4 regions of the Telluria sp. BA11 genome follow, and region 4 is predicted to be linked to each of the others. Evidence: predicted binding sites of a transcription regulator. Region 4 holds the regulator's gene; each other region holds the start of a gene.
The links. The regulator sigma-54, encoded in region 4, starts transcription at its own class of promoters, with help from an activator protein. The targets are predictions, from matches to a motif close to TGGCANGNAANCTGCTTT.
Positions count from the first base shown of each region.

Region 1: the regulator sigma-54 is predicted to act here: its motif matches at 1,427-1,444, upstream of AC1MGT_RS10605 (PEP-CTERM sorting domain-containing protein).
Region 2: the regulator sigma-54 is predicted to act here: its motif matches at 2,111-2,128, upstream of AC1MGT_RS15010 (PEP-CTERM sorting domain-containing protein).
Region 3: the regulator sigma-54 is predicted to act here: its motif matches at 2,307-2,324, upstream of prpB (methylisocitrate lyase).

Region 1 is NZ_CM155275.1:2,434,183-2,438,149, forward strand. Features, by position in the region: gene AC1MGT_RS10600 (dihydrolipoyl dehydrogenase) at 1-1,220, opposite strand, end outside; gene AC1MGT_RS10605 (PEP-CTERM sorting domain-containing protein) at 1,475-2,059, shown strand; gene AC1MGT_RS10610 (primosomal protein N') at 2,056-3,967, opposite strand, start outside.
Region 2 is NZ_CM155275.1:3,410,162-3,414,128, reverse strand. Features, by position in the region: gene AC1MGT_RS15025 (biotin--[acetyl-CoA-carboxylase] ligase) at 1-511, shown strand, start outside; gene AC1MGT_RS15020 (type III pantothenate kinase) at 508-1,245, shown strand; gene AC1MGT_RS15015 (SPOR domain-containing protein) at 1,239-1,964, shown strand; gene AC1MGT_RS15010 (PEP-CTERM sorting domain-containing protein) at 2,170-2,946, shown strand; gene AC1MGT_RS15005 (septal ring lytic transglycosylase RlpA family protein) at 2,974-3,967, opposite strand, start outside.
Region 3 is NZ_CM155275.1:4,265,555-4,269,521, reverse strand. Features, by position in the region: gene acnD (Fe/S-dependent 2-methylisocitrate dehydratase AcnD) at 1-200, opposite strand, end outside; gene prpC (bifunctional 2-methylcitrate synthase/citrate synthase) at 205-1,365, opposite strand; gene prpB (methylisocitrate lyase) at 1,377-2,267, opposite strand; gene AC1MGT_RS18750 (cation acetate symporter) at 2,505-3,967, opposite strand, start outside.
Region 4 is NZ_CM155275.1:3,024,261-3,028,227, reverse strand. Features, by position in the region: gene AC1MGT_RS13320 (enoyl-CoA hydratase/isomerase family protein) at 1-289, opposite strand, end outside; gene hpf (ribosome hibernation-promoting factor, HPF/YfiA family) at 388-744, opposite strand; gene AC1MGT_RS13310 (RNA polymerase factor sigma-54) at 819-2,303, opposite strand; gene lptB (LPS export ABC transporter ATP-binding protein) at 2,318-3,073, opposite strand; gene lptA (lipopolysaccharide transport periplasmic protein LptA) at 3,070-3,618, opposite strand; gene lptC (LPS export ABC transporter periplasmic protein LptC) at 3,664-3,967, opposite strand, start outside.

The sequences.
Region 1 (3,967 bases), 590 kb from region 4:
AGGCGCGAGCCGTACTCGGCATACACCCGCAGCATCCCCTTGTTCTGCAACATGACGCGGCTGCGGCCCTGGTTCTCGAACGACACGCTGCCCACGGCGAACTTGGGTTGGCCGCTCGCGCACAGGGCCCGGTAACTCTTGCCCAGCGTGGCGATATTCGGCTCGGTGAACGCCACCGCGATTGGCGTGCGGCGCAGGCCCGGGCGCACGTCGGGGTAACGGCCCGCATTGTCGCCGGCGATCTTGCCGTGATCGGCCGCGTCGTGCAGCAGCGGGCGCTCATTGTTGGCGTCGCCCGCGATGAAGATCGGGCTGGTGCCGCACTGCATCGTGCGCACGTCGAAGGTCGGGATGCCGTCGGCGCCCCGCTCCAGGCCGGTCAGCTCGAGGCCCAGGTCATGCACGTTCGGCGTGCGCCCGGCCGCCATCAGCACGTACTGGAAGCGTTCGCTGCTTTCCTTGCCCAGCGCGTCGCGCACGCGCAAGACGACCTCGTCGCCCTCCTGCACCGCACCCATGATTTCGCTCTGGAACGCGATGTCGACTTCTTCGCCCAGCACGCGCGCAGCGCAGCGCAGTACTTCGGGGTCGCTGATGTTGGCGATGGAGCCGCCGCGCGCGTAGAAACGCACACGCACGCCGAGGCGGCTCAGGGCCTGACCCAGTTCGAGGCCGATCACGCCGGTGCCGATCACGGCCACCGAAGCGGGCAGGTCGTTCCAGTAGAACACGTCGTCGCTGGTGACGATGCCGGGACCGACGTTCTCGAGCTGCGGCAGGCGCAGCGGCGTCGAACCGGTGGCGATGACGACGCGCCCGGCGTGGATCTCGGTATGGTCATCGACCTGCAGCGTGCACGGGCCGGTAAACCGCGCGTGGCCTTGCAGGCGGTCCTGGACCGGAATGGCTTCCACAGCCTCAAGCACGAAACCGACGAAGCGGTCGCGTTCGCGCTGGACGCGCGCCATCACGGCCGGGCCATCGATCCGCACCTCGCCGGCATGCACGCCGAACGGACCGGACGTGTGCAGCGCATGCGCCGCCTCTGCCGCGGCAATCAGGAGCTTGCTTGGCATGCAGCCGACCCGGGCGCAGGTGGTGCCGTAATGCGCACCCTCGATGACCACGGTGCGCGCGCCCTGCGCCCTGGCGGCACGATAGGCGGTCATGCCGGCGGTGCCCGTGCCAATGACGGCAACATCCACGTTCAGTTGTTTCATGGTGCTCTTTCGCTGTTGACAGGCAAAACGATACGCTATTTCACGCCGCTGGGGGCAGCACGAACCCATTCATGATGCCATCGAGCACCAGGGTTTTTCGCATCCATGCCGAGTGTATGTCGATAAATATTACATACTTCAAGTTAATAATTTAACGTCGGAAATTTTAGGTATAAGAATCAACTACCTACGATGAACTGTAAATACGGCACGATACTTGCTGCCACTTCGGGTTCACCCACCAAGGAGATCCCATGTCACTTGCTTCCTTCAACAAACTGCTTGTTAGCCTGTCGCTGTTCGCTTGCGCTTCCGTGTTCGCCGCGCCGCTGGTTGTCAATGTTGCCGGGATCCAGAGCCAGGGTGAGATCGGCGATTCCGGCAATACCGTATTGACGTATAACGTTGGCGCCAATTCGGTCATTACCAGCGTCGCCTACTCGTTCAATCTGACGGCGTTCTCCCCGAGCTGGCTGTCCGAAATCGGCCTGGCGCTCACCGACTCGGACGGCTTTGGCGGCGTTGTCTTCAACCCGGGTCTCGGCGATAACAGTCCTGGCACCGCGACCTACACGGGTTTTGGCGATCTGGTCGACCTTAACCTCGATTTCGCGGTCGGCGCCGACGGCATCCTGCGCCTGGAATTCTATGAAGACTTTGATGACTTCGCTGGTGTCGATGGCATCTGGAACTTCGGCACCATCACGTTTGGCATCGAACCCGTCAACGTGGAAGTGCCGGAACCAGCCAGCGGCCTGTTGCTGGGCGCAGGCCTGGCCATGATGGGCTACGCAAACCGTCGCCGCCAGGCGGCGCACAAGGCTGCCAGCGCAGTTTAAATATCGAGGGGGTCGACTTCGAGCGACCACTTCACGCGGGCCTTCATGGCCCGCAACGCTTCCATCCACTCGCGCAGGAAGGCCTGCAAGGCCGGGCGCGAGCTGGACTCCACCAGCAACTGGGCGCGGTCCATATTGTGCACGCGCGTCATCGTCATCGGGATCGGGTCGTTGATCAGGATCCCGTCGTGCGCCAGGCAGTCGCGCGCGCCTTCCAGGAACGCAATCGCGATCGGCAGCTCGCGCGCTTCGGCCCGCAGCAATGCCTGGTACATATACGGCGGCAGGCCCGCTTCGCGCCGTTCGTCGAGCAACTGGCCGGCGAAGCGCTCGTAATCGTGGCGCATCACCGCGCCGTACAACGGATGCTGCACGTAACGCGTCTGCACCAGCACCTCGGACGGCGCGCCGGCCCGCCCTGCCCGCCCCGCCACCTGCATCAGCTGCGCAAACAGGCGCTCGCTGGCGCGGTAGTCCTGCGAAAACAGCGCCGTATCGGGATTGAGGATACCCACCAGCGTGAGCTTCTTGAAGTCGTGGCCCTTGGCGACCATCTGGGTGCCGATCAGGATATCGACCTCACCCCGGTGCACGCTGTCGAACGCCGCCTGCGCACTGCCCTTCAGGCGCGTGGAGTCGGCATCGATGCGCAGGATGCGCGCCTCGGGGAACATCGCCCGCAAACCCTCTTCGACACGCTGCGTGCCGCGTCCCAGCGGCTGGATATCGACGTTGCCGCAGGTCGGGCACGAACGCGGGATGCGCAGTTCCAGGCTGCAGTGGTGGCAGCGCAGCCGGTTCTCGGGCTTGTGCAGCACCATGAAGGCGGTGCAGCGCGTGCAATCACTGATCCAGCCGCAGGCGTCGCAGGAGATCACCGGGGCGTAGCCGCGCCGGTTCAGGAACAGCAGTGACTGCTCACCGCGCTCCAGGCGCAGACGCAGCGCCGCGACCATCTCGGCGGTCAGGCCATCGCGCCCGCGGTCGCGCTCCATGTCGATCAGGCGCACGCGCGGCAGCACCGCATCCTGCACGGCGCGCTCGCGCAGGTCGAGCCGCGTGTAGCGCCCAGAGCGCGCGTGATGCCACGATTCGAGCGATGGCGTGGCCGAGCCGAGCACGATCGGAATGCCCAGCTGGTGTGCGCGCCAGACGGCCAGGTCGCGCGCCGAATAGCGCAAGCCTTCCTGCTGCTTGTACGACGGGTCGTGCTCTTCGTCGATCACGATCAGTTGCAAGTGGGGCAGCGACGCCAGCAGCGAAAGCCGCGTGCCCAGCACGATACGCGCCTGGCCCAGGTGCGCGGCCAGCCAGTGCAGCATGCGCTCGCCTTCGGACAGGCTGCTGTGCAGCGTGGCGAGCATCATGCCCGGGAAGCGCGCCCGGATATTGCCTTCGAGCTGCGGCGTGAGGTTGATCTCGGGAACCATGATCAGGATCTGCGCCTGCGGATCGCGCGCCAGCACCTGGGCGCAGGCTTGCAGATAGACCTCGGTCTTGCCGCTGCCGGTGACGCCCCATAACAGGAACGGTTTGAAACCGGTGGCACCGCCAATGGCGTCGGCCGCCTCCTGCTGCGCCATGTTCAGCACCGGCATGCCCACTGCGGTCGCGTCCTGCCCGGCCTCGAGCTTGGCCAGTTTTTTGAGCGCGCGCCCCAGCGCCACCGTTTTTGGCACCCGCAGGTTCTTCGGCAAGCCGGGCAACGCCACTTCGCCGAGCGGGCGCTGGTAATACTCGGCGGCGAACCGGGCCAGCGCGAGCCAGCGCCCGGACAGCGGCGCCAGCTCGCCCCGCACGGCCAGCGCATCCTTGAGTTTTTCCGGCGGCACGTCGCTGGTGGCCTTGACCGCGACGATCAGGGCCATCACCTCGCGCCGCGCAAATGACACCAGCGCCAGCTGGCCG
Region 2 (3,967 bases), 390 kb from region 4:
GCTGGCGGTGGGCGTGGCGCTGGCCGACACGCTTGGCACGCTGGGCCAGCAGGTACAGCTGAAGTGGCCGAACGATGTCCTCAAGGATGGCGATAAACTGGCCGGCATCCTGATCGAAACCCAGTCCGCCCCTGGCGGCGGCACCTGGACCGTGATCGGGATCGGCCTGAACCTGTTGATGCCGGACGAGATGGAAGCGCAGCTGGGCCGCAGCGCGGCCGGCATGCCATGGCTGGCGCGCATGGACCGCGACGCGTTGATGGCGGCGCTCCTCGACGGCCTGGCCGACTGCCTGCGCGAATTTGCGATGCGCGGGTTTGCCGCCTTCAGCGCGCGCTGGAATCTGCGCCATGCGTGGCAGGGCGAGACCGTCGTCCTGCTCGACGGGGGCGTCGTGCGGCACGAAGGCCGCGCCGCCGGTGTCGACGATAGCGGGCGCTTGCTGCTCGATACAGATGAAGGCCGCATCACCGTGATGGCCGGCGACGTCTCGCTGCGGGTAAAAGCATGATGCTGCTGATCGATGCCGGCAACACCCGCGTGAAGTGGGCGCTGGCAAACGACGGCGCGGCGCCTGGCGCCTGGTCGGGCACTGGTGCAGTAGCGCATGCCGGGCTGGATGCATTGGCGTCCGACTGGGCCGGCGCCACGCGTGTGCTGGTCTCGAATGTGGCGGGTCCCGCGCTGGCCGCACGCATCGCCGCCCTGCTGCCGGCGCATGCGCAGGTCGAGTGGTTCGCGTCCACGCCGCAGCGCGCAGGCGTCACCAACGGCTACCGCGAGCCGGCGCGGCTCGGGTGCGACCGCTTCGCCGCCGCCATCGGCGCGCGCGCGCTGGCGCCCGGCCAAAACCTGATCGTGGCCACCTGCGGCACCGCGACCACGGTCGACGCGGTACGCGCCGACGGCCACTTTATCGGCGGCATGATCCTGCCCGGCCTGGCCCTGATGGCCGCCAGCCTGGCGCGCAATACGGCGCAACTGCCGCAAGTCGACGCTGGCGCATTGCCGCCGCTGTTTGGCGACAACACGCATGATGCGATCCTGTCCGGCCTGCTCTCGGCGCAGGCGGGCGCGATCGAGCGTGCGGTGGCCGGGCTGGGTGGCGCCATCTGCATCATCTCGGGCGGCGCCGCGCCCCATATCGCGCCGGCCCTCAAGGTTGGGTACCAGGTGGTCGATAACATCGTACTGGTCGGCCTGCATGCAGCAGCCGCCGGCTCGACGGGAGATATGCAGTGCTGAAATTCGTGTTCTGGGCGCTGCTGGGCGCCAATGGGGTATTGCTGGCATATGGCCAGGGCCTGCTTGGGCAGCCGGCCGATGCGGCGCGCGAGCCAGCGCGCCTGAAGAACCAGCTGGCGCCCGAGCGCATGCAGCAGCTCACGCCGGTGCAGGCCAGGCAGGCGGCGGCGAGCGCTGCACCGGCGCCGCAAGCCGAGGTAGCTGCGCCCGTGCCCGAGCCAGCACCAGTGCCAGCGCCAGTTGCGCGGGATCTGGTCGCCTGCGTGCAGGCCGGCCCGTTCAGCACGGCCGATGCGCGCCGCTTCGAGGCCCGTGTCGCACGGCTTGGCCTGGCGCCGCGCCAGTCGCGCGTCGAGATGCCGTACCAGGAAGTGACGAGCCGTCTCGTCTATCTGCCACCGAACGGCGGCCGCGAAGGCGCCCAGCGCCGCGTCGCCGAGTTGAAGGAACGCGGGGTGACCAACTTCTTCATCATGCAGAACGATACGTCGCCACTACGCTATGCGATTTCGCTCGGCGTATTCAAGTCGGACGGTGCGGCGCAAAAGCTCGTGGCCGACCTGCAGCGCCAGGGCGTGCGCGGCGTGCGCATCCTGCCGCGCGGACCGCAAGTGACGCGCGTCGGCTACCAGTATCGCCAGATCGATGCTGCGGAGCGCGACCGGTTGACTGGCATTGCCGACAACTACAGCGGCGCTGCCCTCACTCGCTGCAGCTGAATCGTACTGCCGCCCATCGATGGCGCACCTGCGGGTGCGCTTTTTTTCGTCCATGCGTGTTGTGCAGACGCTAAAAAGTGTCGAATTTCTTTACACTAGATTTTTTTAAGAAAATAAGATTGTTTATAATCAATGAGTTGCTTTGCTGGCCCAACTATTGCTATATACAAATTATTGTTTCTTAAATTAAAACTTCGGACTTGCCATGAAGAACCTGATCACCACTGCCTTGCTAACCACCCTGTGCACCATCTCCGCTGCAGCACTGGCCACCCCAATCGCCATGACCGGCGCGTTCGCGTCGAGCGACCTGGCCAATAACAACTACAGCGCCGTGTTCAGCGGCAAATCGTTCCTGCCGACCGACTACACGGTCAACAGCCTCGCGTACTCGTTCTCGTTCCGTGATGATGGAACCGATATGTTCACGACGTCGGCCCCGGTCTCCACCGGCAGCAGCATGACGGGCTGGCGGCCCCATACCGCGGTGAGCTTCGCACGTTATCTGACAAATTACGCGACGGTAGAACGCACGAGCCAGCAGGAAAGCGCTGCGCTGTCGATCGGCGACGTCGTTCTCGGCACGGGCAGCACCACACTGAGCGAATCGAGCAAAACCACCTCCAGCCCACTCCATGCCAAGTATGAAGGCAAGGGTTGCTTCTACAGCCACTGCTATGCTTTTTATACGAAGAGCTGGACCGACACCACGACCATCACCCGCGACTACACTGGCGCCTTCACGATCAGCGGCATCATCTCGAACCAGTCGATCATCGACGAACTGCTGCGCAGCGACCAGCTGACGCTGAATCTGAAAGTCGCGGGCGACCTGATTCTGACCAACTCGCAGCTGCTGCTGGATTACACGGAAGTCTTGGCGGCTGCTGAAGTGCCGGAACCATCGAGCATCCTCCTGGCGCTCGCCGGCCTGGCCGGTCTGGGCGCCGTGCGTCGCCGCAGCAAGCGCGCGGCCGCATAAGACGGTTTGCGAAGGACCGGCGAGGCGTCAGCGCCGCACGACGATCGGCTTCAACCCCAACGAAGCCGGCAGCGCGTCCATCGCCTCGACCGCCTCGGCACGCGTCGGATACGGCCCGCCGTACAGGCGATTGAATGCGCCCACCTTCACCACTTCGAGCGTGCCCACGTCCACGCCGGCGCGCGCGATCTGGTCGCTGATCGCTTCGGCAGTGCCGGTACGGCCATAGGCGCCAAGCTGGATGTAGTAGTCGCCCGTCGTGGCGCGCGCGGCCGGCGCCGCCGGTGTCGCCGGCTCCACCAGGCGCACTACGGCGCCGCTGTCGGACTGCACCCGGTCTTCGAGCATCAGCGCGGCGATCTCGGGCGGCGCCGATTGCGCCTGCGATGTCGCTTCGCGCCGCGCAGTGGCAATCTGCGCCGGATTGACGATCGGATCACCCGGGAACAGGCGCTCGATTTCGACCTCGTGGCTGCCGTTACCGAGCAGGCCCAGTTTCAGCGCGGCCGTGTACGACACGTCGATGATGCGCGTGGAATGAAACGGGCCGCGATCGTTGATGCGCACGACCACCGACTGGCCGCTTTCCAGGCTGGTCACGCGCACGTACGACGGAATCGGCAATGTCGGGTGCGCGCCCGTCATCTTGTACATGTCGTAGAGCTCACCGGAGGCCGTGCGCTGGCCATGGAATTTCTTGCCATACCAGGTGCTGATGCCGCGCTGGGTCAACCGTTCATCGTTGCCCAGCGGCGTGTAGGTCTTGCCCAGCACCGTATAGGGACGGCTGGTGAACTTATTGAACGGTTCGGCCACGACGACCGCGTCGGGCGTCTCGAGCAGGCCGTCGGGCGGATTCTCGCCCGGGCCGTCGTCCTTGTAGTAGCCGCCGCGCCCTGAATTGGCGGGTGGCAGCTTGGGCGCGGGGCCATGCTTGGCGGTGGGCTTGTGCGGCCACGGGAAGGGCGACAAGCGTTTGTGTTCACCGGTACTGCTGCACGCCGTGACAAGAAAGGCAACC
Region 3 (3,967 bases), 1.2 Mb from region 4:
TCGCGCTTGCGTTCGATGAGCTGCTTCAGCGAATCGCGCAGGCTCGCCGGCGCGCAGCGGCGCACGAGGTTTTCGGCCAGTACGCGCGACGTGTAGGGCAGCGTGGCGTAGGCGCCAGGCGCGATCGCGTCGACGGCGGCGCGGGTGTCGAAGTAATCGAGATCCGTGCCCGGCAGGGGTGTGCGGTAATCGGTATTCATGGCGTTACTTGCGCTCTGCCAGCGGCACGAACTGCAGATCCTCCGGCCCCACGTAGTTGGCGCTCGGGCGGATGATCTTGTTGTCGATGCGCTGCTCGATGACGTGCGCCGCCCAGCCCGACGTGCGCGCGATGACGAACAGCGGCGTGAACATCGCCGTCGGCACGCCCATCATGTGGTACGACACGGCCGAGAACCAGTCCAGGTTCGGGAACATCTTTTTCACGTCCCACATCACGGTCTCGAGGCGCTCGGCGATGTCGAACATCTTCATCGAGCCGCCCTCTTCCGACAAGGTGCGCGCCACTTCCTTGATCACCTTGTTGCGCGGGTCCGAGATCGTGTAGACCGGATGGCCGAAGCCGATCACGACTTCCTTGTTGGCCACGCGGTTGCGGATATCGGCCTCGGCTTCGTCCGGGTTGTCATAGCGCTTCTGGATGTCGTGCGCGACTTCATTGGCGCCACCGTGCTTCGGTCCGCGCAGCGCGCCGATCGCGCCCGTGATGGCCGAGTGGATGTCCGAGCCGGTACCGGCGATCACGCGGGCGGTGAAGGTCGAGGCATTGAATTCGTGTTCGGCGTACAGGATCAGCGACGTGTGCATCGCGCGCACCCACGACTCTTTTGGCGCAAAGCCATGCAGCAGGTGCAGGAAGTGGCCGCCGATCGAATCGTCGTCGGTATTCACGTCGATGCGTTTGCCGCTGTGGCTGAAGTGGTACCAGTACAGCAGCATCGAGCCGAACGACGCCATCAGGCGGTCGGCAATATCGCGCGCGCCGTTGATGTGGTGATCGTCCTTCTCGGGCAGCGTGCAGCCCAGGACCGACACGCCCGTGCGCATCACGTCCATCGGATGGGCATTGGCCGGCAACGCTTCGAGCGCGCTTTTGAGCGCCTGCGGCAGGCCGCGCAGCGAACGCAGCTTGGCCTTGTAGCCGCGCAGTTCGCCGTCATTCGGCAGTTTACCGTGCACCAGCAGGTAGGCGATTTCCTCGAATTCGCTGGTGGTCGCGATGTCGAGGATATCGTAGCCGCGGTAATGCAGGTCGTTGCCCGATTTGCCGACCGAGCACAGCGCGGTGTTACCAGCGGCGACGCCGGACAGGGCGACGGATTTCTTCGGTTTGAAGGTCGGGGTTTCCTGGTTCTGCGTATTCATGTGAGGTCTCCTTACTTGACTTTGTTCTGGGCAAACAGCGCGTCGAGCTTCTGCTCGTAGCTGTGGTAATCGATGCGGTCATACAGTTCGGCGCGCGTCTGCATCGTGCCCAACACGTTCTGCTGCGTGCCGTCACGGCGGATCGCGGTGTAGACGTTTTCGGCGGCCTTGTTCATCGCGCGAAACGCCGACAGCGGATACAGCACGAGGCCAACGCCGGCGCCGGCCAGCTCGTCGACGGTAAACAGCGGCGTCGCGCCAAACTCGGTGATATTGGCCAGCACCGGCACCTTCACCGCATCAGCGAAGCGCTTGTACATGTCGAGCGTCGTCATCGCTTCCGGGAAGATCATGTCGGCGCCCGCTTCGACGCAGGCCACGGCGCGCTCGATCGCTGCGTCCAGGCCTTCGACGGCCAGCGCATCGGTGCGCGCCATGATCACAAAGTCGTCGTCCAGGCGCGCGTCAGCAGCGGCGCGGATGCGGTCGACCATTTCTTCCTTGCTGACGATTTCCTTGCCCGGCCGGTGGCCGCAGCGCTTGGCGCCGACCTGGTCTTCGATGTGGCAGGCGGCGGCGCCGGCCTTGCTGAGCGAACGCACGGTGCGCGCGACATTGAAGGCCGAGGCGCCAAAGCCGGTGTCGACGTCGACCAGCAGCGGCAGGTTGCAGACGTCGGTAATGCGGCGCACGTCGACCAGCACGTCGTCGAGATTCGAAATGCCCAGGTCAGGCAGGCCGAGGGAGCCGGCAGCGACGCCGCCACCGGACAGGTAGATGGCCTTGAAGCCGGCGCGCTTGGCCAGCAGTGCGTGGTTGGCGTTGATTGCGCCCACGACTTGCAGCGGGGATTCATCGAGGATCGCCTGGCGGAAGGCGGCGCCTGCGGAAAGTTTGCTCATGCTGGTCCTTGTCATCACGGTGAAGAAGTTGTGTAGTTCATTGCAAGCACCGTGCCAGCATTCGCTGATCCGCCATATCAAGCACTTGCGTGCAGATTCTACCCAAATACCTTTTTAAAAGAAGTGCTGTTGTTTCATGCTGAAACAAGAGTATGAAACATGAAACGTTCAGGCGTAAAAAAACCGGGTGCCGCCTTGCGGCGCGCACCCGGTTGATTTTGAGTAGCTGAGCCGCTCTTAGTGACCCGACGCACCCGATGCGCCGATACCGGTTTCGGCACGCACTTGCTGCGCCTCGAAGCCTGCACGGTCGATCTGGGCACGCGGACCCTTGTCGGTGATTGAGAACAGCCAGATACCGATGAAGCCCACTGCCATCGAGAAGATCGCTGGCGAGGCATACGGGAAGATCGCGGCCGGATGGTGCAGCACATCGACCCACACCGATTTCGACACGATCGTCAGGCCCACTGCCGTGGCCAGGCCCAGGAAGCCGCCGACGGTTGCGCCGCGGGTGGTGCAATCCTTCCACAGCACCGACATGAACAGCACCGGGAAGTTGGCCGATGCAGCAATGGCGAAGGCCAGCGACACCATGAAGGCGACGTTCTGCTTTTCGAAGGCGATACCCAGCACCACGGCCACAATACCCAGGGCGATGGTGGTGATCTTCGACACGCGCAGCTCGTTTTCGCTGGTGGCATTGCCCTTCTTGAACACGGTCGCATACAGATCGTGCGACACGGCCGAGGCGCCGGACAGCGTCAGACCTGCCACCACAGCCAGGATGGTCGCGAACGCCACCGCCGAGATGAAGCCCAGGAACACGTCGCCGCCCACGGCCTTGGCCAGGTGAACCGCCGCCATATTGTTACCGCCCAGCAGGGCACCGGCTGCATCCTTGAATGCCGGGTTGGTACCCACCAGCACGATCGCGCCGAAGCCGATGATGAAGGTCAGGATGTAGAAGTAGCCGATCCAGGTGGTGGCCCACAGTACCGACTTGCGCGCTTCCTTCGCGCTCGGGACGGTGAAGAAGCGCATCAGGATGTGCGGCAGGCCAGCGGTACCGAACATCAGCGCCATGCCGAACGAGATGGCGGAGATCGGATCCTTGATGAAGGTGCCCGGACCCATGATGGCGGTGCCCTTGGCGTGTACTTCGGTCGCGGTCTGGAACAGTTTGGCCGGGCTGAAGTTGTATTGCGCCAGCACCGAGAACGCCATGAACGACGCGCCCGACAGCAGCAGCACGGCCTTGATGATCTGGACCCAGGTGGTGGCCGTCATGCCGCCGAACAGCACGTAGACCATCATCAGGATACCGACCAGCACGACGGCGATCCAGTACTCCAGACCGAACAGCAGCTTGATCAGCTGACCCGCGCCAACCATCTGCGCGATCAGGTAGAACGCGACGACGACCAGTGTGCCGGAGGCCGCGAACACGCGGATCGGCTTTTGCGCGAAGCGGTACGAGGCCACGTCGGCAAACGTGAAGCGGCCCAGGTTGCGCAGGCGCTCGGCCATCAGGAACGTGATGACAGGCCAGCCGACCAGGAAGCCGATCGCGTAGATCAGGCCATCGTAACCGTCGAGGAACACGGCGGCCGAGATACCCAGGAACGACGCGGCCGACATGAAGTCGCCCGCGATCGCCAGGCCGTTCTGAAAGCCCGTGATGCCGCCACCAGCGGTGT
Region 4 (3,967 bases):
GGTTCAGCGCGTATTCTTCGGTGAAGAAATCCTCGAGCAGTGCGCTGCCGCCTTGTGGCGAGGCATTGCCGACCTCGTGGAAGAAGCGGATATCGCCGCCCGCGCACAGTGCTTTCTCGCTGCTGCTGGCGATCACCACGGCATCGACGGCAGCGTCACACTGCCAGTCAAGAAGGATCGCGGTCAGCGCGCGCACCATGTCCAGCGACAGCGAATTGAGCGCCTTCGGCCGGTCGAGGGTGATGATGCCGGTGCGGTTGGCAATGCGGGTCAGGACGTGTTCGGACATGGCGTGATCCATCGAAAGGAAACACGTATTTTACCGGCAACGGGATGCAAAAAGGGCGTCCCGAAAAGACGCCCCTGGCGGTGGTGACCTGCGCTCGATCAGGCGGCAGCGACGTCTGCTTCGTCGACGTCCAGGCGTTTGATCGCTGTGCGGTTATGGTCTTTGAGCATCTGCTTGTGCTTCAGGATTTGTCGATCCAGTTTATCCATCAACATGTCGATCGCGGCATACAGGTCTTGCGCGACGCTCGCCACGTGCAGGGTCTTGCCCGACACCTGGACATTGATTTCAGCTTTTTGCCTTTTTTCTTTTTCAGTGAGGTTATCGACGGCCAGGAAGACGTGGGTATCTATGACTTGATCGAAATGGCGAATAATGCGTTCCAGCTTATTCTGAACGTATTCACGGATGGCAGGGGTTACTTCGAGATGGTGACCACTGATGGTGAGGTTCATACACACTCCTTTGAAGATGTCACGTCGCTTGCACCACACAGGAGCTGAAGGCACAGACTGTATGAGCGGCGTTGTTACAAGGCTTTGCGGAGACTGACGGGGGGGATCTTGAGCGCTTCACGGTATTTTGCGACCGTCCTGCGAGCAATGACCATGCCTTGTTCCCCGAGCATTTCCGCGATCTTGCTGTCGGATAATGGATTCTTAGGGTCTTCTGCTCCTGTCAATTGTGCGATGAGCGCACGGATTGCCGTTGAGGATGCTTCGCCGCCCGCTTCGGTGGCAACGTGGCTACCGAAGAAATACTTCAACTCGAACATGCCGTGCGGGGTCAGCATGTATTTCTGGGTTGTGACACGAGAGATCGTGCTCTCGTGCAGACCTAGTGTATCAGCTATCTCACGCAAAACAAGGGGCCGCATGGCAACCGCGCCATGGCTGAAAAAGTTGCGCTGGCGCTCGACAATCGCCTCGGCCACACGCAGGATCGTGTCGAAACGCTGGCGCATATTCTTGATGAGCCACTTCGCCTCTTGCATCTGCGCGCCCATCTGGCTCTCGCTGCGGCCCTGCTTGAGCATGGTCGCGTACAGGCTGTTGACGCGCAGGCGCGGCATCACGTCCTGGTTCAGCGTGACTGCCCAGCCGTTCTTGGCGCGCCGCACGATCACGTCCGGCACCACGTAATCTGACACGTTCGACGCAAACGCGGCGCCCGGATGCGGATTGCACTGGCGGACCACGGCCTGCACTTCGCGCAGGTCTTCGTCGTCGCAATCGAGCGCTTTTTTCAGCTTGCTGTATTCGCGCTGCGCGAACCAGGTCAGGTAGCCTTCGACGATCTTCAGGGCCATGCGGCGCGTGACCATCGGCACGCCCGGCATGCGCCGGATCTGCAGCGCCAGGCATTCGGCCGCACTGCGCGCGCCAACGCCCACCGGGTCCATGCTCTGCACCATCGCCAGCGCGCAGCGCAGTTCGTCGAGGTCGACCTCGAGTTCTTCGGGCAGGCGTGCGTGGATGTCGTCGAGCGGTTCTTCCAGGTAGCCGTTGTCGTCGAGCGCGTCGATCACCAGTTCGGCCAGCGCGCGGTCGCGCGTTGACAGCAGCGTTTCGCGCACCTGTTCCATCAGGTGTTCGCGCAGCGTGATGGCGCATGCCTCCAGCTGCGGGCGGCCGTCTTCGTCGTCGCTGCTGGCGCTGCCGGACGACGCGCCACTGCCTTCGCTCCAGTCGTTGTCGGGCCGCTCGCCATCGACCGCGCCGCCTTCAGCGCCCTCGCCCTCGGCCGGCGCGCTGCCTTCACCCTCGGCCTGCTGGCCTGGCGCCGGCGGCGCCTCGCCCGGTGCCGGCGCATTGTTGATGGCCCCATCGGCCAGCAAGCGCACCGAATGATCGAGCGGGTCATCGAGCCTTTCGAGCAGCGGGTTATCGCCCAATATCTGCTCGATCTCCTGATGCAGTTCGAGCGTCGACAGCTGCAGCAACCGGATGGATTGCTGCAGCTGTGGCGTGAGCGCCAGGTGCTGCGAAGTGCGGAGCTGAAGGGACTGTTTCATCAATTGAGTATGGCTTACATGCGGAAATGTTCACCGAGGTACACGCGCCGTACCGATTCGTCGGCGATGATATCGTCGGGGCGGCCGGATGCAAGCACCGCGCCCTGATTGATGATGTAGGCGCGGTCGCAGATGCCGAGCGTCTCGCGGACATTGTGGTCGGTGATCAGGACGCCGATCTTGCGCTCCTTGAGGAAGCGCACGATGCGCTGGATCTCGATCACGGCGATCGGATCGACGCCGGCAAACGGTTCATCGAGCAGCACGAAGCGCGGGTTGGTGGCCAGTGCGCGCGCGATCTCCACGCGGCGCCGCTCACCGCCCGACAACGACAGCGCCGGGTTCTCGCGCAGCTTCTCGATCTGCAGGTCGGCCAGCAAGGTATCGAGGCGGTCGCTGATCTCGGTTTTGGTGAGCGATTTGCCGTTGACCTTCTGCAGTTCGAGCACGGCGCGGATGTTTTCTTCCACCGTCAGCTTGCGAAACACCGACGCTTCCTGCGGCAGGTACGACAGGCCGAGCACTGCGCGGCGGTGGATCGGCAGGCTGGTGATGTCGGTGCCGTTGATGCTGATCGAGCCGGCGTCCGACGGCACCAGGCCGACGATCATGTAGAACGAGGTGGTCTTGCCGGCGCCGTTCGGGCCCAGCAAACCCACCACTTCGCCGCATTCGACATCGAGCGACACATCGCGCACGACCAGGCGCTTGCCATAGCTTTTCTGCAGGCCCTTGACGACCAGCGTGCTGCGATCGTTCAGTTCCGTCATTGCGTGCCTCCGGCCGGCGCACGCTTGGGCGCCAGGATCAGCGTGCCGCGCCCGCCGCCAACCTTGCTCTCGCCGCTGACGTCATTGCGCACGGCGACGACTTCCTTGCGGTTGTCGTACGAGATGAACGGACCGGTCATCTGGTTGGTCATCCGGTCGTTTTCGAGTTCCTTGACGACGGCGTTCGAGTACAGGCGCACCAGCTCCGAACGCTCATCGTATTCGATGCGTTCGGCCTGGCCTTCGACCCACAGGTTCGGGCCGCCGTCACGCTTCTGACGGAACGTGGCGGGCTTGCCGTTGGCAGCGGTGAGCGTCACGCTCATATAGCCTTCGGGTGTCTCCCTGACGACGGCGCGTTCGGCCTTGACCAGCAGCGTGCCGCGGGTCAGGATCACGTTGCCGGTGAAGGTGCGTACGCCCGCGACGCCATCGAGGTCGCCGTTATCGTATTCGAGCGCCGCCTGCTTGAGCGAGTCGGCCTTTTCGGCCATGGCGGTCAAGGAAAGGAGTGAAAAGAAAGCGGCAGCAAAGAGTTTTTTCATGATGGTGCTGGTCCTGGGTTAGCACGCGCGCATGGCTGATGGCCTTCAGCGCTGGCGTGGCGGATAGACGATACGGCCGCGGCCGGACAATTGCATCTGCATGGTCGCGTTGTTGGCCATCATGCCGGTGGCCTTGAGGCTGGACGCGCCAAGCTCCATGTCGATCGGCTGGTCGGTCTTGACGATTTCTTCGTCGGGCAACACGGTCATGGCCTGCGTGCGCACGCGCAGTGCTTCGCTGGCGGGCGTCTTCGGGCGCTGCAGATCGACGTCGCCGAACAGTTCGACGCGGTGTTCTTCGTGGAAGATGCGCGCGTTCTTGGCCACCACCGTCATCGGAGGACGGCCC